Regions from separate parts of the Buttiauxella sp. BIGb0552 genome, predicted to be linked through region 2. Evidence: predicted binding sites of a transcription regulator. Region 2 holds the regulator's gene; the other holds the start of a gene.

The links. The regulator ArgR, encoded in region 2, controls arginine synthesis, uptake and breakdown. The targets are predictions, from matches to a motif close to ANTGAATAAAAATACANT.
Positions count from the first base shown of each region.
Region 1: the regulator ArgR is predicted to act here: its motif matches at 3,447-3,464, upstream of argA (amino-acid N-acetyltransferase).

Region 1 covers NZ_SODY01000003.1:200,417-212,469, forward strand. Annotated here, with positions in the region: gene mltA (murein transglycosylase A) at 60-1,160, opposite strand; tRNA gene EDF88_RS09985 (tRNA-Met) at 1,394-1,470, shown strand; tRNA gene EDF88_RS09990 (tRNA-Met) at 1,533-1,609, shown strand; tRNA gene EDF88_RS09995 (tRNA-Met) at 1,672-1,748, shown strand; tRNA gene EDF88_RS10000 (tRNA-Met) at 1,810-1,886, shown strand; gene amiC (N-acetylmuramoyl-L-alanine amidase AmiC) at 2,006-3,262, opposite strand; gene argA (amino-acid N-acetyltransferase) at 3,497-4,828, shown strand; gene recD (exodeoxyribonuclease V subunit alpha) at 4,853-6,688, opposite strand; gene recB (exodeoxyribonuclease V subunit beta) at 6,685-10,227, opposite strand; gene ptrA (pitrilysin) at 10,272-12,053, opposite strand, start outside.
Region 2 covers NZ_SODY01000003.1:640,453-652,505, forward strand. Annotated here, with positions in the region: gene sspA (stringent starvation protein SspA) at 1-513, opposite strand, end outside; gene rpsI (30S ribosomal protein S9) at 832-1,224, opposite strand; gene rplM (50S ribosomal protein L13) at 1,239-1,667, opposite strand; gene zapE (cell division protein ZapE) at 1,917-3,035, opposite strand; gene zapG (Z-ring associated protein ZapG) at 3,216-3,617, shown strand; gene degQ (serine endoprotease DegQ) at 3,826-5,196, shown strand; gene degS (outer membrane-stress sensor serine endopeptidase DegS) at 5,283-6,350, shown strand; gene mdh (malate dehydrogenase) at 6,421-7,359, opposite strand; gene argR (transcriptional regulator ArgR) at 7,794-8,264, shown strand; gene yhcN (peroxide/acid stress response protein YhcN) at 8,652-8,915, shown strand; gene yhcN (peroxide/acid stress response protein YhcN) at 9,023-9,289, shown strand; gene EDF88_RS11975 (barstar family protein) at 9,357-9,629, opposite strand; gene EDF88_RS11980 (NAD-dependent succinate-semialdehyde dehydrogenase) at 9,660-11,114, opposite strand; gene aaeB (p-hydroxybenzoic acid efflux pump subunit AaeB) at 11,314-12,053, opposite strand, start outside.

The DNA of each region.
Region 1 (12,053 bases), 440 kb from region 2:
TGCGGGTGTTATTGCAGATATAGATGACGGGCTGATTATACAGCCCGTCTGCGGGAAGATTAACCCGTGAATACACTGTTAGTGGTGCCCGGGGCATTTTTCAGCACCCAAACGCGACCGTAATGGTTGTACCAACCCGCACGGTGACCGGCATCAGCCCCAATCCCCTGGTAGATATCAAAGTGCTGCCCTTTAATCGCACCGCCAACATCCAGCGCAACCATGACGCGCAATTCATATTGCCCGCTGAATTTGCCGTTGTTATCCAGTAACGGGACTTCTGCCAGAATAGTGGTGCCCGCAGGAATAATAGAACGGTCAGATGCAACAGAGGCACGGCCAATCAACGGCACAGCACTCGCCCCTTTCACTGGCGCGAAGCTTGCTGGTTTAAAGAAGACGAAAGAGGGGTTCTGCTCAAGCAGCTCCTGCACTTGCGCCGGGCTGTGGGTTTCTCCCCAGTGGCGAATCGCCTGCATCGACATATCTTCTTTCTTTACTTCACCGCGGTCGATGAGCACCTTGCCGATACTGCGGTAGGCGTGGCCGTTCTTACCCGAGTAACCAAAGAAGGTTAATGGCTGGCCGTCGCCGAAATCGATATAGCCGCTGCCCTGCACATCCATAATGAAGTTATCCATTAAGGAGTTGCTGTAAGCAATGATATAGCTATCGCTCAAAGCACCACTGTAGATCTCAGCACGAGACGGTAAGCGCCCACGCTTTGGCGGCATACGGTAGATAGGATACTGGAACTCGCCCTGGCGGGTGTAACGCGCCTGTACCACAGGTGTGTAGTAGCCGGTGAATTGCACGTTACCGTAGTTGTCTGCACCTTCCATCTGCCAGGCATCAATACCGTACTGGCTCAGCTTGCTGGTGTCGCCACCGGCACGTAGCCACTGCTGCACGGCACCGTAAACATCGCTCTTGCTATTGTAGAGGCGCGGAGACGCAGAACGAATCTGGTTAACTTGTTCAGCAAAGTCGCCACCGTTAATCGGTGCACCCACAGCATCGGGGCGGTTGACGAGTGAAAAAGGCTGAGAAAACTTCCCGTCCTTATATTGCTGGCCTTTATCTGTCGGTTTTGAGGAACAGCCCGCCAGAATGGCAACCATTACCCCAGTTACAATGTACTTCGTCCAACGTCCTATCATTACTTCCTCGCCCTGATTATATTTCGCGCCTGGCCCGGGATACTTCAAGTATGCAGCCACGGGAAGATAGCAAACACCAGGCAAGAATTAAACGTGTTGGACCCCACACAGACCAGATGTGTTCACTATCTGTACTTAAAGTAAATTATTATCAGCTACATGTGACAAATCGGGCATTTATTAAAAAAAAGGTTGCATCAAAAGCCGGGCAGAGTATAGTGCGCTTCCACGGACGCGGGGTGGAGCAGCCTGGTAGCTCGTCGGGCTCATAACCCGAAGGTCGTCAGTTCAAATCTGGCCCCCGCAACCAATTAAAAAGTCGCTGAGTTTAGCGCGGTGGTGAAAACCATTTGCAGTAAGTAGTTATACGGACGCGGGGTGGAGCAGCCTGGTAGCTCGTCGGGCTCATAACCCGAAGGTCGTCAGTTCAAATCTGGCCCCCGCAACCAACTACAAAGTCGCTGAGTTTAGCGCAGTGGTGAAAACCATTAGCAGTAAATAGTTATACGGACGCGGGGTGGAGCAGCCTGGTAGCTCGTCGGGCTCATAACCCGAAGGTCGTCAGTTCAAATCTGGCCCCCGCAACCAACTAAGTCGCTGAGTTTCGCGCAATGATGAAAGTCATTTGGGTACTAAAGAAGTTTACGGACGCGGGGTGGAGCAGCCTGGTAGCTCGTCGGGCTCATAACCCGAAGGTCGTCAGTTCAAATCTGGCCCCCGCAACCAATATTAAAAGCACTCTCAGGAGTGCTTTTTTTGTATCTGCAATTCGCTCACACAGTTCTACTATCCTCTAAATAATTCGAGCGCAGCCAACTCAGCCGCGGCTCGAAGTATGACGGGGATTAACCGAGCCGCGCTAATCGCGCACTATCCGCAAAATAAGCCTTTATACCTGCCAGAATAGACTCGGCCACTTCCTGCTGGAATGTCGCGGTTCGCAGCTTGCGCTCTTCCTCAACATTACTCAAAAAGGCAGTTTCTACCAGAATGGATGGAATATCCGGAGCTTTCAGAACCGCAAACCCCGCCTGATCGACGCTGTTTTTATGCAGTTTGTTCACCTTCCCTAACCGGGCCAGCACTTCTTTGCCGAACTTAAGGCTATCGTTGATGGTCAATGACTGCACCATATCAAACATCGTATGGTCGAGGTAACGATCGCCACTCTTACTGACGCCACCGATTAAGTCGGCGGCGTTTTGCGTTTGGGCGAGGAATTTAGCGGCGGTACTGGTCGCGCCTTTGGTTGAGAGCGCAAAAACGGAGGATCCGCGAGCAGCCCCCGTGGTAAACGCATCAGCATGAATAGAAACAAACAGATCGGCACGCTGCTTCTGTGCCTTCGCTACCCTGACTTTTAATGGGATAAACACATCCTCATTGCGGGTCATGTAGGCTTTCATATTCGCTTCTTTATCAATCAGCGCTTTCAGGCGGCGAGCAATCTGCAGAACGATATCTTTTTCGCGCGTTTTGTTCGGCCCAATCGCACCGGGATCTTCCCCACCGTGGCCGGGATCAAGCATGATAACAATTGGCCGGTCACGCCCGGCTTTACCCGGTTGCGGCCCTTGTTCTGGCGACGGCGGCTTGTCTTTATCCAGCTTGCCGTTGTTGTAATCTTCCAGCAATGCCAACAGCGGATCTTGCTCGCTATTCATATTCGCCGGATACAAATCCATCACCAGACGCTCTTTAAATTCAGCTACCGGGGCCAGTCCAAACAGATGTGGTGTGACGTTCTGTTTGAGTTCAAAAACCATGCGCACGGTTTGCGGGTCAAACTGCCCGACACGCGCAGATTTGATGAAGGGATCGTCAGCACGAATCTGGCCACCAATGCCTTTCAATACTGAATTTAAATTCACACCTTCGATGTCGACAACGACGCGATCCGGGTTGCTCAATGCGAACTGCTTATATTTAAGCTCTTTGTTCGATTCCAGCGTGACACGAGTGTAAGAAGAAGCGGGCCAGACACGCACCGCAACGACCAGGCTTGAAGCTGCAAGACCGACCTGGCTGACACTCAAAAGCCACATAGCACCTGCTCCCTGGAGCAACCGGCGCCGAGTTATTAATGGACTGGAATCTGACATAGCTCTCCTGAGCGGTGTATTTCCGGGAATCGAATAATCAATTTTATTTTTTGAGCCGAAAACTTTAACCAAACAGGCCCGGGCTGTCACTCATTAAAGGGTAAACATTCGCAATCAAGCACCTGGCAGGCTGAATTCAGAAATATTCGCTTTGTGGAAATTGCCGCTTGCACCGGAGGCAATAAAAGAATAAAAATACAGAAATTACGAATAATCATGCAATGAGGTCTGGCCGTGGTGAAGGAACGTAGAACCGAACTGGTACAGGGATTCCGCCATTCTGTTCCCTATATAAATGCCCATCGGGGAAAAACGTTTGTCATTATGCTTGGCGGCGAAGCCATCGAACACGAGAACTTTTCCAGTATCGTTAATGATATTGGGCTGCTGCACAGCTTGGGGATTCGTCTGGTGGTGGTGTACGGCGCACGCCCACAGATTGATGCCAATCTGGCTTCGCATAATCATGAGCCTATCTATCATAAACATACGCGTGTTACGGATGCAAAAACGCTGGAGCTGGTAAAGCAAGCGGCCGGTTTATTGCAGCTGGATATTACCGCGCGTTTGTCCATGAGCCTTGGCAACACGCCTTTGCAGGGCGCACATATCAACGTGGTCAGCGGTAACTTTATTATCGCGCAGCCATTGGGCGTGGATGATGGCGTGGATTACTGCCACAGCGGACGCGTGCGTCGTATCGACGAAGAAGCTATTCACCGCCAGCTTGATAACGGTGCAATCGTGCTGATGGGCCCGGTTGCGGTATCGGTCACGGGTGAAAGTTTCAACCTCACTTCAGAAGAGATTGCCACCCAACTGGCAGTCAAACTGAAAGCCGAAAAAATGATTGGCTTCTGCTCTTCTCAGGGTGTTATCGACGACAACGGCAATATTGTCTCCGAACTGTTCCCTAACGATGCGCAAAAACGTATTGAAGAACTCGAAGAAGCCGGTGATTACCACTCCGGCACCGTGCGTTTCTTACGGGGTGCTTTGAAAGCCTGTCGTAGCGGTGTGCGTCGCAGCCATTTAATTAGTTACCAGGAAGATGGCGCACTGTTGCAGGAGCTTTTCTCCCGCGACGGGATCGGTACACAAATTGTTATGGAGAGTGCGGAGCAAATTCGTCGCGCTACCATTAACGATATCGGCGGTATTCTGGAGTTGATTCGCCCTCTTGAACAACAAGGGATTCTGGTACGCCGCTCGCGTGAGCAACTGGAAATGGAGATTGACAAGTTCACCATTATTCAGCGCGACAATCTGACTATCGCCTGTGCAGCACTCTATCCATTCCTTGAAGAAGGGATTGGCGAAATGGCCTGCGTAGCAGTTCACCCTGACTATCGCAGTTCATCGCGCGGTGAAGTGCTGCTGCAACGTATTGCCACGCAAGCCCGCCAAATGGGACTGAGCAAGCTGTTCGTGCTGACCACCCGTAGCATTCACTGGTTCCAGGAACGCGGATTTATGCCGGTCGATGTTGAGCTGCTGCCTGAAAGTAAAAAAGAGATGTACAACTATCAACGCCGTTCGAAAGTGCTGATGGCGGATTTAGCGTAACCAATAAGCTAGCCCTATTCAGGGCTAGCTAAAACTCTCCATCAATCCGCTGCGTCTTTCTGTCTTCGTCACAATTGCCTTTTCCAGAACCCGGTCATCTGCATACAAAGATAGCCTGCTTCGAGCACGAGTGATCGCGGTATAGACCAGTTCACGCGTAACCACAGCGGTATACTGATTTGGCAGAACAAGGGCGGCGTGATCAAATTCCGAACCCTGGGATTTGTGCACCGTCATAGCATAGGCGGTGTCATGCCCTGGTAAACGGCTCGGCTGCACTGATTTTATTGTGCCATCCGGCATCGGGAACCAGACGCGTAGCCCCTCGCCTCTGTCTAACGCGATACCGATATCACCGTTGAATAGGCCTAACGAGCTGTCGTTACGCGAAATCATAATTGGCCTGCCGTTGTACCATCTTGAAGCGGCCTGATTTGGCCGCTCAATGAGCCTTTTTTGAATCAGCGCGAGTTCGATTCTATTGTTCAGGCCACTGACGCCAAACGGGCCATCACGTAATGCACACAACAACTGATAACGCCCGAAAGCTTCAATAATAGCTGCAGGTTCTGCGTGATTGCGTATTAACTCCAGATACGGCCGATACCCATCCACTGCATCAGCAATCATCAACGCGTAGTCTTCAGTTTCGCGCAATGGCTGCTTTGTGATATCGCCAAAACCTTTAGCAAACACAGCTTTAGCCTGTTTCACATCACTTGCATTAACAGCATAGGCCAACTGCCCAATCCCTGATTTGCTATCAAAACGGTAGCTTTTTTGCAGCAGACAAAGCCCGTCGCGCAGCACACTGGCTTCTGTTCCTTCACCTGTTACCAGTGAGTAACCCGTCAGTCGACTTAATTCGGCCGCACGAACAGGAGAATATCCGTGTGTTACATAATGGCAAATATCCCCGAGCACCGCCCCCGCTTCCACCGATGCCAGTTGATCGCGGTCGCCTAAGAAAATGATCCGCGCGTGTGCTGGCAACGCATGAATCAGCTTTGCCATCATTGGCAAATCCACCATTGAGGCTTCATCTACCACCAGCACATCAAGATGCAATGGGTTCCCTGCGTGATATCGCAGACGTTGGCTGTTAGGTTGTGCGCCCAATAAGCGGTGCAAGGTACAAGCATCGCTAGGCAACGAGGCTTTTTGCGCATCATCCAACGGCAAACGCCGTAGAGCGGAACCTAAGGATTCGGTTAAACGTGCAGCAGCTTTACCTGTTGGAGCCGCCAGTTGGATACGCAAAGGTTTTGCGTCCGATAGCTGAACCAGTGCTGCGAGCAATTTGGCCACCGTAGTGGTTTTCCCGGTTCCTGGCCCGCCAGAAATCACTGAAATGCGTCGTGTCAGTGCCACGGCCGCAGCAACCTTTTGCCAGTCGATATCGGCTGTTGGCTCAAAGAGTTGATTTAATACACGGATAATCTGCGTTTCATCAAGTGGGATTACGCAGTTCTCTTCACCAAAAAACCGCGCGACAGACTGTTCGTTTTGCCACATCCGGTTGAGGTACAAGCGCTCGCCAATTAATTTCAGCGGTGTTGCCCCTTCATACTCACTTACCGCATCAGATGCCAATAGCAGTTCGTGCCAGTTGGCGTTGATACCAATCACAGCGAAAAGTTGCTCCGCAAAATCAGGTTGCCGCCCGGCAAAACAGAACTCCGGCTTTAAACGCGAAAGTGGGATACACACATGCCCTTCACCCGCATCGTGGCTGACAAGTGCCGCTGCCAGCATGACTGCGGGCTGCTCGTCACTGGAAATCATCATGGCGAATTGTGCATCCAATGCGCGCAACAATTTTTGCTCGACTGCCTGCTGTAGCAACTCAGACATTTTCATGGCGTAACCTCGTCCGTTTGCCCGGCAAAAAGTGCATCCATTTTCGTAATCAATTGAACATCTGGCTGCGTCGAGAAAATCCCCTGTGAAGAACCGTTGCTTTCGACTCCGCGCAAGAAAAGATAGATAACGCCGCCAAAATGTCTTTGGTAATCGTAGTCAGGCATACGGTGGCGCAAATAGCGGTGCAGAGCCAACGTATATAACTGATATTGCAGGTCGTAACGATGGGATTGCATCGCACCCGCCATCGCTTCCTGGGTATAAGCACTGCTGTCTTCACCCAGCCAGTTGGATTTATAATCCAGCAGGTAGTAACGCCCTTGCCAGCGGAAAACCAGGTCAATAAACCCTTTCAACATGCCACGCACTTGTTTGAAATTCAGCGCAGGGCAGCCCGCAGAGAGCGGATCGTATTCCCGCACCAGCTTATCCAGATGCGCAGCCTGCAAATCACTTTCAATTGGCAGATAAAATTCCAGCTCGACCTGTTTTTCCTGTGGCGTTAACTGGTTAAGCGACACGCCCGAATCATTGAGCGGAACCTGCAAAATGGCCTTTAACCACTGCGTTAACACGGGTAGCCACTCTTCAGCAAAACCTTGCTCTGTGAGTTGCTTTGCAACCCATATATCGTCAATCGGCTGAGTAAAATCAATGCCTTCGAATAAGCTATGCAAAAATGTGCCCGGCCCCGCACCGCGTGGGAAGCTATGCGGAGTTAGTGATGGCTCACTTTGCACTGGCGCTACACCTGCAGCGTCCACATCTAATCGAGGTAATAGATCCAGTACCTGGCTGCTGCCATGCTGCTGCAATCCGGAATAACTGGTCACGCGCCAATTATCAGCAACCTGCCTTTTCATCACTCTGGCACTCAGTTCCGGGATTGCGGTACTGACAGGCTGCCACGGGCTATAGTCTTCCGAGTGAGGTTCTTCGACGCTAATCGACTCACTGACCAGTTCCTGCAAACATGCCTGTAAACCGGCAGCATCTTTCGCCTCACCTTTTTGCAGCAGATACCCCAACGCGCCCAGATGCAGATCGCTGCCCCCTTTTTTGGCTCGGTTCCCTTTAAATAACGGGGCGACACCCAGGCTGCAATGCCAGATTGAACGAGTCAGAGCCACGTACAGCAAACGTAAATCCTCTGCCAGGCGCTCTTCTTCCGCAAGGCTCAGGCTTTCTTCATCGTCGCTTAAATCCAGCAACGGCGAGAATGTTGAACGGTCATGGTACAGACCACTGTTTTGCGCCCGATAGTTGGCGATGAATGGCAACCAGACCAATGGGTACTCAAGCCCTTTTGATTTATGGATAGTGACAACCTGAACCAAATGCTTGTCGCTTTCGAGACGTAATTGTTGGCTGTAGGCGTTGCTATCAGGTTCAGCGACCTGCTGTGCCAACCATCGAACCAGAGCATGTTCACTGTCAGTTTGCGCTGCTTCTTCTTGTAGCAATTCGCTGATGTGTAAAATGTCGGTAAGACGCCTTTCACCTCCCGGCGTTGCCAACAAGTTTTCAGCAACCTGCCGACGAGCAATCAGCGCCCGCAGCATCGGCATGACGCCCCGGCGCAGCCAGGTTTGGCGATATTCAGAAAACTCTTCAACCAACTGATCCCAGGCATTTTCATCGTTATTCAGCGCCTCAATCATTTGCGCATCAAGGCCAAGCATACTGGTCGCAACCGCACTTCTCAGTGCTGTTTCAATTTCAGGGGCAAGTACAGCCTGCAGGATCCACAAAATCTCTCGCGCTTCAGGCGTTGCAAAAACCGAGTCACGATTTGAAAGGTAAACAGAGGGAATATTGAGCGCGCTCAAAGCCTCCCGAACAATTGAAGCTTCACCGCGACTACGAACCAAAATAGTGATGTCTGATGACTGTACCGGGCGAGATACCTCACCTTTCCACAATAGAGCCTCACCGCGCTGCCCGGCAGTCAGCCAGTCTCGAATCTGCTGCGCACACTGCATGGCCATGATTTGTTGGTAATCACTCACACCGCAACCGTCACCCGACTGTGCCCAGAGCGACATAGCCGCCTGGTTCTTCCCTTTGAAAGTAAAACGCAGTCCACTGTTTTTCTCGGCCGCTTTGACCGCTAAAAATGGGATTTGCTGGAATAAGAAAGGGTTACTCAGTTGCTGAAACAGAGTATTCACGCTGTTTATCATTGCAGGGGATGAACGCCAGTTAGTGTCCAGCGTGTAGTGGGCACTTACCTCATGACGAGCTTTCATGTAGGTAAAAATATCCGCCCCGCGGAACGCATAAATCGCCTGTTTCGGGTCACCAATAAGCAATAACGCAGTACCCGGCTGGTTGATGTACAGCCGCCTGAAGATGCGATATTGCTGAGGATCGGTATCCTGAAATTCATCAATCATTGCCGCCGGGAAACGCCCACGAATGGCGGCTGCCAGGGCGTCGCCACCCGGCTTATGCAGAGCTTCATCCAGCCGGGTCAACATATCGTCGAAACCCAGCTCACCGCGACGGCGTTTTTCTTGCTGCACGGTATAGCGGATTTCAGCCATAGCACGCGCGATAACTAAATCACGCAGTGTTAGCGGCTCCCCCAATAAATCGTTAATCGCTCTGAAAACAGGATGCTGCGGCGGTTGGCCTTCTTTGGTTTTCTCGTCGAGCATCGACTGAGAGAAACGCTCCAGTTGGTCAGGCAATTTATAAGTTGTGGTTTCTGTCTGAGCCCATGTGCCAACAATATTCAGCCAATTAGGTAGGTTTTTACTGCTGTAACTACGGCGGTCTATCTTCGCCACACTTAGGAGTTGCGCAATTTCATCCGCGCAAGCACACCATTGCGCTTTCACATCTTCAATGGCGTTAATTATTTTCTGATGCCGTGCAAGTAGCGTTTCATCATCAGCTGGCGGCTGTTTAAGTACCGGTTGTTCACCTTGCAACCAGCTGTTTATGTCTCTGAGAAGTTCTTCCGGGCCAGCCCACTCCTCTGCCATAACCTGCGCGACCGGTTTAGGAAGTGGGTAACAATGGCGACGCCAAAAATCAGCACAGGCATTACGACGCAGCCGTGATTCATCTTCAATGAGTTGTTGCTCAAACAGCATGCCTGATTCGAAGGCATTAAGGCTGAGCATTCGCTGGCAAAAACCATGGATAGTGAAAATGGCCGCTTCATCCATTTGCTGTTCTGCAAGGCGCAAAACTTGGGCAGCCTGGTGAAGGTCAGGGATTTCTGTGAGCAGTTTTTGGAACAAGGGATTGTCAGTGCGCTTACATACGCAGGCGATACGCAGTTCATGAATATTGGCGCGAATACGGCCGCGGAGCTCTTCAGTCGCCGCCTGAGTAAAGGTTACGACCAATAATTCTTCAACTGAGAGTGGCCGGGGATGGGCATTTTCCCCACCCAGGCCAAGCAGCAAACGCAGATAGAGTGCCGCAATGGTAAATGTCTTTCCGGTACCGGCAGAGGCTTCAATCAACCGCTCTCCCGTCAGAGGTAAACTTAGGGGGTCAAGCGGCTGAGTGATTCCGGTCATTATTATACCTATTGTCTTTCAAGTTGCAGGTGCCGTGGCCGCCATTACTTAGCGTCTACACGCGGCAATGATTGCTGCAGAGTGCTGACCTCCTTCCAGGTTTTCCAGCCTTTCGGAGTGGCATAATCTGACTTGCCATTGTGGCTACCAGAAACTTGCGACAGTACAGCTATTCCCTGTGGTTCAATCACTGCCTGATGGAAGAAATCAGCCAGTTTTCGCGGCGTCAGTTTTTTAATTTCGGCGACTACTTTATCACGCGAATCAAAATCCAGGTTTCCGCGATCGAAATCTTTGCTCAGTTGTGAGGCCTCCTGTGACAAGGTCTGCGGTGCCTGCATAATTTCACTGATCATCCCCTGCTGCATTTGAGCAAAATCTTCAGCGCTCATCTCACGCAACTTCTTTTCAGCCGTTGGGTAAAACGCTTTAAAACGCTGGTACAAGTAGGCTGGTTGCTTATCGTTACTTTGCAGTAAGAAACCAATCCCCCACTGGCGGCCAACTGACATCGGGAAAGCAAACACCGCATAGCCCAGTTGCTCCTGGGTACGCAACTGGTTGTAGAACCACGGCTGAATGATTTGCCCCAACATTGAGCTGTAAGCAGTACTGACCGTTTCATCGAAACCTTTCGGTACATAAACTGCTGCCAGCGCGGAATCTGTGCTGCCTCCTGTTTTTTCAAACATCGCTAAATGTTTGCTATCAACAAGCACGTCTTTATTGCGGCACCACTCATTACCTTTGGTAGTCAGCTGGCTTTGTACGTTATGCGCAAGCTCTTTTGCCTGATCAGGAGACATATTGCCCAGAACTAAAAACTCAGGTTTAGCACCTGTTTTTAAAACTTCCCGGTAATCAAGCACGTCTTTTATCGTCAGAGCAGGCAACAACGCGCGGCGCGTTTCACGCTGGAAATACGGCACCTGCGACACCATCTGCACCGGCATAATCGCCTGATCGTAAGCTTTGCCTTTGTCTGCCGAATCCATCATTTGGGCATACCATGATTTTGCCTGATCCAACTGCTCTTGAGTCGGTGTATAGGAGAAATAGCCTTTTAGCAGCGCTTCAAAAAGCTGCGGCAAACGTTGGGTGTAACCATTGGCATTAACCATCAAACCGCTGTTGGCATTAGTCGAGAAACCAATACCGCCAATCGAAGCCTGGTTGCTTAACTCGTCCAACGCGATGCCTGCCAGGTAGTCATTCAGGGCAAACAATACCTGGTTTTTCGCACTATCCATTGCCTGCGGGTTACGCAGCACCATCGTCACGTCAGCTTTCGGTTCGCTGGCAAAATAGTGGCTTGGCATATACAACACACGCAGACCGGGTTCTTTCACCAGTAATTCTGGGTGAGCATAGGTTTTGTCAGGTTTAACTAACGTAAAGTCATCCGGGATATACGGGTTCAATTGTGGCAATGCCAGTTTGATTGCTGCCGCTTTTTCCTGCCAGGTATTGAAGACTTGCGGGGTGATTTTATCGACCTGATAAGGCGCTTCTACAAAATAAGCCGTTTTGTTATGTGGCTCTTTCGGGCTGATATACCAGACACGTGCATTTTGCGGCGTCATCATATCCAGGCGTGCTTTAATAGCCGCTGGATCGTATTGATCGGCGATGTTGACAGCATCAAGTGTGTGCTCGACAGGCACGCGTAACATGGTGTCTGCTAACCATTCTACGTAATCCATATCACGGGTTATTGATGGATAACGGAAGTCGAGATCGAGAACATGGGCAAGCTCGTCGAAATAACTTTTATCGACGCCATTCTCACGCATTTTATTTAAGTAACTGAAAATAGCCGCAACCAC
Region 2 (12,053 bases):
CATCTGCGGCAAACGCCACAGCAGCGGCGCCAGGTAGCAATCTACCAGGCTGAATTCATCACTCAGGAAGAAAGGTTTCTGAGTAAATACAGGTGCGATGGCCAGTAGTTCTTCACGTAATTGCTTGCGTGCAGCATCAGCTTCTTGAGCAGAACCGTTCATCACGATGTGCATCAGTGAATACCAGTCTTTCTGGATACGATGCATGTACAGGCGACTTTCACCACGTGCAACCGGATAAACCGGCATTAATGGTGGGTGCGGGAAACGCTCATCAAGATATTCCATGATGATGCGGGATTCCCACAGGGTAAGTTCGCGGTCAACCAGGGTCGGTACGCTGTGATTTGGGTTGAGGTCAATCAGATCCTGAGGCAGGTTATCCGTTTCCACATGCTCAATTTCAACGCTAACACCTTTTTCAGCCAGTACGATACGCACCTGGTGACTATAGATGTCAGTAGGACCGGAAAACAGCGTCATCACCGAACGTTTGTTGGCAGCGACAGCCATGAAAACCTCCAAGTTTATCAGAAAATTACTGCTAATAGCCGCAAGCGGCAACTAACCTGACCGTTTGATACCCAAGACGCCGGAACACCACCAGTTGCCAAAAAAGAGGCAAAAACAAACTGATGCCGACATGAGGGCAGAAAATTGGTTGATAGTTTACCAGATTTTACGGGTTTTGTGGGGGATGGATCTGGATTTTGACTGAAAAGCTAGTGCTATCATGAAGTTAGCAACACTAAATATAATTTTCAGGCATAAAAAAACCCGGTACAAGACCGGGTTTTTTCGCAAATTGTATTCTGCAAAAGCAGACGACAATTAACGTTTGGAGAACTGAGGACGACGACGTGCTTTACGCAGACCGACTTTCTTACGTTCAACTTCACGAGCATCACGAGTAACGAAACCAGCTTTACGCAGTTCGCCACGCAGGGACTCGTCGTACTCCATCAGAGCGCGGGTGATACCATGACGGATCGCACCAGCCTGACCAGAAGTACCACCACCTTTAACAGTGATGTACAGATCGAATTTCTCAACCATATCAACCAATTCCAGCGGTTGACGAACTACCATGCGGGCAGTTTCACGACCGAAGTACTGTTCCAGAGAACGTTGGTTGATGATGATTTTACCGCTGCCCGGTTTGATAAAAACGCGAGCTGCAGAACTTTTGCGGCGACCAGTGCCGTAGTATTGATTTTCAGCCATTGCCATAATCCCGATTAAATGTCCAGAACTTGCGGTTGCTGTGCCGCGTGGTTGTGCTCGGTGCCCGCGTAAACTTTCAGTTTACGGAACATAGCACGGCCCAGCGGGCCCTTTGGCAGCATGCCTTTAACCGCGATTTCAATCACACGCTCAGGATGGCGAGCAATCATCTCTTCAAAGGTCGCTTGTTTGATACCACCGACGTAGCCGGTGTGGCGGTAATACACTTTGTCAGTACGCTTGTTGCCGGTTACAGCAACTTTTTCTGCGTTCAGAACGATGATGTAATCACCAGTATCAACGTGCGGAGTGTATTCCGCTTTGTGCTTACCGCGCAGACGGCTAGCCAATTCAGTAGCCAGACGACCTAAGGTCTTACCGTCAGCGTCAACAACGAACCAGTCGCGCTGTACGGTTTCTGGTTTAGCTGTAAAAGTTTTCATTAAAAGCTTACCCAATATATAGTTACACGTAGGTGTTCACCCAAACGTTTAAAATCAGTTCAAGGTTCACACGACAAAGTCCGGCAAACCTACCCCTTCGAATAGCCAATGCCAGCACGACCAAGTTTTGGGAAAAAAACTTTGGTTGTAACGTGGGGTCGCAAGATTATAGGGAAGTCGCCCCTAAAGGTCGAACCTTTTTGTCGTTTTTGTCTCACTTTATAGTCAGCCCCAATTGCACATTGCCGTTTAAGGCATATGTGGCAACCGCAAATACTCTTCACTTTGCATTTCCTGCAGGCGCGACAGGCAGCGCTGGAACTCAAAGCGCAGCCTTTCCCCCTGGTAAATATCAAACAGCGAAACTTGTGCTGATACCACCAGCTTGACGTGACGTTCGTAAAACTCATCTACCAGTGCGATGAAGCGACGCGCTTCATTTTCATTACGCGTATTCATTACCGGTACATTAAACAACATCACGGTATGGAACAGACGCGACAATGCGATGTAGTCATGCTGACTGCGAGCATCGACACACAACGTATTGAAATCAACAGCAAGCGTTTGATTGGCAAGACCTAAAGTGGCTAATGGACGATGATTAATTTCCAGCACTGGCTCTCCTTCCCGCGCCGCACCGGCCAGCGCTGTGTAGAGTTTTTCCATTTGCCCTGCGGTTTCGTCATTAAGTGGGGAAAGCCATAAATGGGCCTGGGTCAACGTTCTCAAGCGATAATCGATACCCGCATCAACGTTCATGATTTCACAGTGGCGCTTTATCGCGTCAATCGCAGGGATAAATCGCGGCCTCTGTAGACCGTTACGATACAGATCATCCGGCGGAATATTGGATGTAGCCACAAGCGTAATACCGCGAGCAAACAGCGCTTGCATTAGCGTGCCGAGCAACATCGCATCCGTGATATCCGACACGAAAAACTCATCAAAACAAAGAATGTCCGTCTGGGATTTGAAGCGGTCTGCAATGACTTCCAGTGGATCTATTTGCCCCTGTAACTCAGCCAGTTCTTCATGTACACGCAGCATGAATCGATGAAAGTGCAACCGTAGCTTGCGTTCGCCAGGTAAACTCTGAAAAAACATATCCATTAACCAAGTTTTCCCTCGCCCCACTCCACCCCACATATACAGCCCACGGACAGGCTCCTGATTTGTCGAAGCGCTACGTTTACCAAAGAGTTTGCCAAAGAAATTACCGCTAGCTGCCACTGTTGGCGTTTGACTGGTTAATGCCTGCCAAATGACGTCCAGTCTGGCGACAGCCTCACGTTGCACATCATCCGGTTGATAGCTGCCCTCGGTCAGGGCTTGTTGGTAGCGCGATGCAGGGGAGAGATTTTGCATGGTATTATGGTATTCCCTTAAAAATCGGATTGCCGTTTACTTAATGCTCAAAAAAGGACGGTTGTCGAAAAAAAGGCCGTTCTACCCTAAGCGATGCTGCGTCAGGATTCCACTTCTCTTAGGTTAACGGTTATAGTGGCTACATTACCCTACGGAAACACAATACAACGGGAGAAGTTCATGACCTGGGAATATGCGCTAATTGGGTTAGTTGTTGGCATCATCGTTGGTGCAGTTGCTATGCGTTTCGGCAACCGCAAGCTGCGTCAGCAGCAAGCTATGCAGTACGAGATTGAGAAAAACAAAGCGGAACTTGAAGAGTATCGTGAAGAGTTAGTCAGCCATTTTGCACGTAGTGCCGAATTGCTCGATAACATGGCTGATGATTACCGCCAGCTTTATCAACACATGGCAAAAAGCTCCAGCAGCTTGTTGCCAGAAATGTCAGCAGAAGCGAATCCATTCCGTAACCGCCTCGCTGAGTCTGAAGCCAGCAACGATCAGGCACCGGTTCAAATGCCGCGTGACTATTCCGATGGCGCATCCGGTTTGCTGCGTACCGAACGCGCAAAACGCGATTAATCACAATTCTGTATTTTTTTCCTGGGGTACGGTTTTCGTACCCCAATCTCTCTCACGCACAGCTATCATTTACTAGTATCTCATCACTCTATAACAACATTGTTACCCGGTTGATATTTCAATAACATCGGAGTGTCATCCCCTGTAGCTTGATAGATGACAGGTCGGTCGGGTTTTCCTTTTTCCAGGTCACGAGAGCAAGCCACCAATGAAGAAACAAACACTGTTGTTGAGTGCATTAGCGATAAGTATCGGACTAACTTTCGGTATTGCATCGCAGGTAAATGCGGCGTTGCCAGCACAAGTTCCGGGCCAGGCAGCAATACCAAGCCTTGCACCAATGCTGGAAAAAGTATTACCCGCGGTAGTCAGCGTGCAGGTAGAAGGCACAGCTGCAGCACCGAGCCAGAAAGTCCCAGAAGAGTTTAAAAAGTTCTTTGGTGATGACATGCCACCATCGGAATCTCAGCCATTTGAAGGTCTTGGCTCTGGCGTCATCATCAATGCAGAGAAAGGCTATGTGTTAACAAATAATCACGTCATTAACCATGCTGAGAAAATCAGCGTGCAGTTAAATGATGGACGTGAGTTTGATGCCAAATTAATTGGCGGTGATGACCAAAGTGATATCGCACTGATTCAAATCCAGAATGCGAGTGGCCTGACGCAAATCGCCGTGGCTGATTCAGACAAGTTGCGCGTTGGTGATTTCGCGGTAGCCGTAGGTAACCCATTTGGCCTTGGGCAAACAGCCACATCAGGTATCGTTTCAGCACTCGGTCGTAGTGGTCTTAACCTTGAAGGGTTAGAAAACTTTATTCAGACAGATGCTTCCATTAACCGTGGTAACTCCGGTGGCGCGTTGCTGAACCTGAACGGCGAGCTTATCGGCATTAATACCGCGATTCTCGCGCCAAGCGGCGGTAGTGTCGGTATCGGTTTTGCTATTCCAAGTAATATGGCGCAAACCCTGGCTAAACAACTGATGGAATTTGGTGAAATCAAACGCGGCTTGCTCGGTATTAAAGGTACTGAGATGAGTGCGGATATCGCTAAAGCCTTCAACCTCACAACTCAGCGTGGCGCGTTCATCAGCGAAGTCTTACCGCAATCAGGTTCAGCAAAAGCAGGCGTGAAAGCCGGTGATGTGATTACTAGCCTGAATGGCAAAGCCATCAGTAGTTTTGCTGAATTGCGAGCTAAAATCGCCACAACTGAACCCGGAACTGTAGTGAAACTGGGCCTACTGCGCGATGGGAAACCGTTGGAAGTGAGCGTGACGCTGGATAAAAGTACTGCATCATCAGCCAACGCAGAACTGATTATGCCAGCCTTACAAGGCGCAACCCTGAGTGATGGCCAGTTAAAAGATGGCACTAAGGGCATTAAACTCGACAGCGTTGAAAAAGGTACACCTGCGGCACAAGCCGGGTTACACAAAGATGATTTTATCATTGGCGTGAACCGCGAGCGGGTCTCAAGTATCGCGGAAATGCGTAAGGTTCTGGAAAGCAAACCAGACGTCATTGCGTTGCATGTGGCGCGTGGTGAAGAGAGCATATATCTATTAGTACGTTAATCTGATCAGTAATCGGACATCTCTGTACGATGTCCGATTAACTCATGCTATTCTGCTTCCGGCTTATTATTAACTAATTCAAATCCATGTTTCTAAAGATATTACGCTCGGTGGTAATTGGCCTGATTGTGGCTGGATTGTTGTTGGTTGCATTACCAACGCTGCGCCAGAAAATCGTCCCTTTAGCCCCCTCAAAGTTTGACAGTGCTGATGAAACTCCGGTGAGCTACAACTCTGCGGTGCGACGCGCTGCGCCTGCTGTGGTGAACGTATACAACCGCAGCATTGGTAACAATTCGCAAAATCAGCTAGAAATTAAAACTCTCGGTTCAGGCGTCATCATGGACGAGCGTGGTTACATCATTACCAATAAACACGTTATTAATGATGCCGAGCAAATCATCGTTGCACTGCAAGATGGCCGTGTGTTTGAAGCGCTACTGGTTGGCTCCGACAGCCTTACCGATCTCGCTGTGTTGAAGATCAATGCCACCAGCCTCCCCGTTATTCCTATCAACAATAAGCGGGTGCCGCATATCGGTGATGTCGTCATGGCGATTGGCAACCCGTATAACCTTGGGCAGACCATTACGCAGGGGATAATCAGCGCGACGGGTCGTATTGGCCTTAGCCCTTCAGGCCGCCAGTCATTCCTGCAAACTGACGCCTCAATTAACCACGGTAACTCAGGCGGTGCGCTGGTTAACTCACTAGGTGAGTTAATGGGTATTAACACGTTGTCGTTTGATAAAAGTAATGACGGCGAAACACCGGAAGGTATTGGCTTTGCAATCCCGACTCAGCTTTCCACCAAAATCATGGATAAGCTTATTCGCGATGGCCGCGTGATTCGTGGCTACATAGGTATTGGCGGGCGTGAGATAACACCATTGCATGGCCCGGCTACCGGCATTGATCAGATTCAGGGGATTATCGTTAACGAAGTTTCACCTGGCGGTCCAGCGGCGAAAGCAGGCCTTCTGGTTAACGACGTGATTATTTCGGTGAACAATAAACCAGCGATTTCGGCATTAGGCACTATGGATCAGGTGGCAGAAATTCGCCCAGGCTCAGTCATTCCGGTTGAAGTAATGCGCGATGATAAGAAGCTGACGTTACAAGTGACGATTCAGGAATATCCAGCCACTAACTGATAAATGCTGAATGACAGGCAATAAAAAACCGGAACTCAGTTCCGGTTTTTTTATCTCTGAAGCCTGGTGTTTACTTGTTAACGAACTCTTCACCAAGAGTAATATCTTTCTTCAGGGTATCCAGCATACCTTCCAGCGCCTGGTGCTCAAACGCACTCAGTTTGCCGTAAGATTTGATCTCTGCAATACCGTTTTTACCCAGCAGCAGCGGCTGAGAGAAGAAACGAGCGTGCTCGCCATTGCCTTCAACATACGCACATTCAACCACATTGCTTTCGCCTTGCAGCGCGCGAACCAGAGACAGACCAAAACGTGCAGCAGCCTGACCCATTGACAGGGTTGCAGACCCGCCACCAGCCTTCGCCTCTACAACTTCAGTACCTGCATTCTGAATACGCTTAGTTAAATCAGCAACTTCCTGCTCAGTGAAGCTTACGCCTGGGATCTGAGACAGCAGTGGCAGAATAGTCACGCCAGAGTGTCCGCCAATAACAGGGACTTCGATATCGGTCGGCAGTTTGCCTTTCAGCTGAGCAACAAAGGTGTTGGAGCGGATGATGTCCAGCGTAGTTACGCCAAATAATTTGTTTTTATCGTACACACCTGCTTTTTTCAGCACTTCCGCTGCAATAGCAACGGTGGTATTCACAGGGTTTGTGATAATACCGATACAGGCTTTAGGGCAAGTTTTAGCAATCTGTTGAACCAGATTCTTCACGATTCCCGCATTGACGTTAAACAGGTCAGAACGGTCCATACCTGGTTTACGTGCTACACCGGCAGAGATAAGCACCACATCCGCACCAACCAGTGCAGGAGTTGCATCTTCACCACAGAAACCTTTGATTTTTACATCGGTCGGGATATGACTCAGATCGACTGCAACACCTGGGGTTACAGGTGCAATATCATACAGAGAGAGTTCTGAACCTGAAGGCAGTTGGGTCTTGAGTAGAAGGGCAAGCGCTTGGCCAATTCCGCCTGCTGCGCCGAGGACTGCAACTTTCATCCTAAACTCCTTATTATGGTTAGCAAATAGGTGCCGTAACTCCATGCGGTGGCGACCATAATCCAGAGAAGGGGTAATTACAATATTCCCGCTCAAGGTTTGCGAAGTTACGCAATCCTGAAACGTTACTGCTGCATTTACTCGCCGGGTGGAAACGACGCCTTAGCGCCCGGTCACAACCTGATGTTGTCACATCAACAGGCGGTTACATTACCCCTCCCTACGCAGCAAAACAACATCATTTTGATAACATTTAATTTACCTAACAACTTATTTTCGAGTCGTGACGAAGGCATGTTTCTCGATAACAAAATTTGATAAAATCAGCCCCTTTCATAACATTATTTCAAGCTTACACCCAGCCATTGATTTGCATAAAAATTCATTTAAATGCATAATAATGTTATCTTTGCTGACCTGAATATGGGTGACCTATGCGTATTTCCTCAAAACAAGAAGAATTAGTCAAAGCATTCAAAGCATTATTGAAAGAAGAGAAATTTAGTTCTCAAGGCGAGATCGTCCATGCCTTGCAAAATGAAGGTTTCGAAAACATTAACCAGTCCAAAGTATCCCGCATGCTGACCAAGTTTGGCGCGGTGCGTACTCGCAATGCAAAAATGGAAATGGTGTATTGTTTGCCTGCTGAATTGGGTGTGCCGACCACATCCAGTCCATTAAAAAATCTGGTACTGGATATTGATTACAACGATGCCGTTGTCGTTATCCACACAAGCCCGGGTGCTGCACAGTTGATTGCACGCCTACTGGATTCTTTAGGTAAAGCTGAAGGGATCCTGGGCACGATTGCCGGAGACGACACTATCTTTACTACGCCTGCCAAAGACTTCACGGTTAAAGAGCTTTATGAAGCGATTCTGGTGCTCTTCGAACAAGAGCTTTAAGTCTTAAAACGGCTGTTCCCGCTGTTATTGAATGGCGGGAGCAACCTGCTTGATAACATCCTTCTGTTTTCTTATACCTGCCTGCAAATTTCATTCTTCACATCTACTCCTACTTTAAAAACCCAACCCATCAGCAAGTTATGTGATGAACCGCACAAAAAGTCAAAGTCTGATATCTCATTGTTTTTACTTATATTTAACATAAACAAAGCAATAAAAGATCATTTTTAATAACTTTACGTAATAAAGAAAACCTCTATTATTGTAAAGTTTCATAGATAATAATTAGCGTGGTATTAATTTTCCACGTTATTAGTGTATACTTGATTTTGTGATGAGGGTCACGGAATGAGGACCCAAATAAAAGAATACGACGAGGTAAAAATTATGAACATGAAATCAACAGTAGTAGCCGCCAGTCTGCTTTCAATGCTGTCATTTGGTGCTTTCGCAGCCACATCTGTTAACGCAGAACAGGCACAGAATCTTCAGCCGATGGGCACAGTTTCTGTAAGCCAAATAGGCAGTGCACCAATGGATATGCACCAAATGCTGAATGAAAAAGCTGAAGCGAAAGGTGCATCTTCTTATCGCATCGTTGAAGCACGTTCTGGTGATGCATGGCACGCCACTGCTGAGCTGTATAAATAAGCCTGGCAGGTATAAGTAATACCGATTAATCAAAACGACGGCCCCAAGAACAATAAACGCAGTTAAACCCTTCCGGTCGTTGAGAACATAATTCAGGAGTAGACATCATGAAAACCAAATTAACCATCGCAGCACTGAGCCTTTTCTCTGTTATCTCTTTCGGCGCTAACGCAGCCGCGCATCAGATAAACAGCGAACAAGCACAAAACATGCAATCTATGGGTAGCATTTCTGTCAGTCAGACTGGCAGTGCGCCAATGGATATGCGTCAGGAATTATCACAGAAGGCGACTAAAGAAGGTGCATCGGCATATCGCATTACCGAAGCACGTACTGGCGATAGCTGGCACGCCACCGCTGAACTGTATAAATAAACCCTCGTCGTCAAATTCTGACGACTTTGCCCCCGCTAGCGGGGGCTTTTTTATATCTAAAATAGCGTTAGCCGCGCACGTTAAAGCGCAATTGCCCTTCCAGCTCTTCCTCTGCTTCGTCAAAAAGCAAAATCAAAGCCCCGTAACGCCGCCTTTGCATCTCTGGTAAATGAACAAACTCGATTTCCGCCGGGAGGGGTAAAGTGCCCCCGACGACCACATCCCATAAGCTGTCGAGATCGTGGACCTGCTTTTTCTCAAGTTGAAATGCCTGGGTAAAGTGACGATAGAATCCAGGCTGGTCTTCTATCTGACTAAAATCAAAGGTGTATTTTTTCATTGCTTGCCACCTTAACCAGAACGAATCGCTCTACAACCCACCAATATGCAAGGTTTTGACTTCCAGAAACTCATCCAGACCCAATACCGAACCCTCACGACCAAGACCGGACTCTTTCACGCCGCCAAATGGTCCCAGTTCAGTCGAAACTGCGCATTCGTTAATCCCTATCATCCCACTTTCAAGCGCCTGAGAGACACGGAATACGCGCGACAGATTCTGAGTATAGAAGTAGGCTGCCAAACCAAATGGCGTATTGTTCGCACGCTCAATCACTTCCTCTTCCGTTTTGAATCGGAAACAGGCAGCCACCGGGCCAAAAGTTTCTTCCTGCGCCAGTTTCATGTCGTCATTAGCATCGACAATCACCGTGGGTTGCCAGAAATTGCCACCCAATTCATGGCTCTTGCCACCCACCAGTACTTTGCCCCCCTTCGCTTGCGCATCTTCCACGTGTTCACAGACCTTATCGACTGCGGATTTCTCAATTAATGGCCCGATGGCGACGCCCTCTTCCAGGCCATTCCCAACTTTGAGGGCTTTAACCGCATCGGCCAGCTTGTTGACGAACTGGTCGTAAACCTTTTCCTGAATAAAGAAACGGTTAACACTGACGCAAACCTGCCCGGCGTTACGGAATTTGTTAGCAATCGCACCTTTCACGGCTTCATCAATATCGGCATCATCAAAGACGATATACGGCGCGTTACCGCCTAATTCCATGGAGACTTTTTTCATGGTTTCCGCAGCATTGCGCACCAGCGTTTTGCCAACGGCGGTGGATCCAGTAAACGAAATCTTCCGCACTTCATGGCTCGCCATTATCGCGTCGCTGATTTCTTGCGTATTACCGGCTACAGCATTTAGCACGCCATCAGGCACGCCTGCTTTCTTCGCCAGCGCCAGTAAAGCAAATGCCGATAGCGGCGTGTTATTAGCAGGCTTGATGATTCCGGTACAGCCCGCGGCGAGCGCCGGGCCGAGTTTGCGGGTCAGCATTGCCATCGGGAAATTCCACGGAGTAATGGCGGCTACAACGCCAATCGGTTCACGGGTGGCGAGAATGCGTGAGCCCGGTTTGATCGCAGGTATAATTTCACCATTTGCCCGTTTAGCCTGCTCCGCAAACCACTGAATAAAACTCGCGGCGTACTCGACTTCCCCTTCCGCCTCTTTCAACGGTTTGCCTTGTTCGGTAGTCATCAAGCGGCCGAGCCAGCTTTTGTTCTCAATTATCAACTGGAACCAACGGTAGAGAATGGTGGAGCGTTCTTTGGCGGTTTTTGCACGCCATGCGGGAAAGGCTTTAGCGGCAGCGGTGATAGCTTCTTCAGCCTCTTTTTTACCAGCCTTTGCGACTTTGGCGACAACCTCGCCCGTTGCGGGGTTAATAACCTCGAAAGTTTCACTCAGCTTGCGCCATTCACCATTTACGAGATAGCCAGTGTTGAATAATTCACTGTCCTGGAGTGCCTGATTTGTCATAGTTTTCTCCTGTTATGAATTGGGCATCTGATATACCCAAAATAATTCGAGTTGCAGGCAGGCGGCAAGCGAGTGAATCCCGATGAGCTTACTCTGGTAAGTGATTCGGGTGAGCAAACGCAGCCAACGCATCTGCAAGTTGAAGTATGACGGGTATAAGTATAGATACAAAAAAGCCGACGCATGGCGTCGGCTCGGGTCAGGCAGCGATGAATGCGTGCTGGTATTTATGCAGCACATGCGCCAGGCGTTTCACCGGTTCGGTAACCTGTATCGGTGCCTCCCAGACCCGCAATTTCTCCTGGTAGATATCTAATTCTTCCAGCAGTTGCTGGAAGTAACGCCGCCTTTTGTCGTCGCTGGATGCAGAAATCACGCGATCTGCCGTGTTGCGCAGTTGGCGATGGAAAGCAGAAAGATCGTCATTCACCGGAATCGGCGCATCGCGCAATCTCTGGTGAGCAATAATCAAGATCAGCGCTAAACGGTAGCGGTCGATATCCCCCGGGAAGGTATTAAGCAGCAAGAAAAGCTGCTGATACAGCGCAGGAAGATGGTTCTCTTTACGGCGATTTTTATTGGTAGTGAGTGCTGAAACCGCAGCCGAGACAAACTGGTTCAACAATGTACGACCGGTGCGTTCTTTCGAGTTATCGCGAATCAGCAATATCACCATCAATGCCAGGAAACAGCCCACAATTTGCCCCAACGCGCCGTCCAGGAAAGTGTTGAGGTGGAACGTCATCGGGTTATCGAGAACAATGATGTTGATTGTCCCAGCCAATGCGCCCATCGAGCCCAGACGTCGTTTCTGTACTTCAATCCCGATAAAGAAACCAAGCAAACCGAGGCTAATACACAGCAGTAGAATACTTTGTTGCGTAGAAGGAATGACAACCAGGAAGTAGAAAGCACCTAGCGGTAGCGCCACCAGCATTC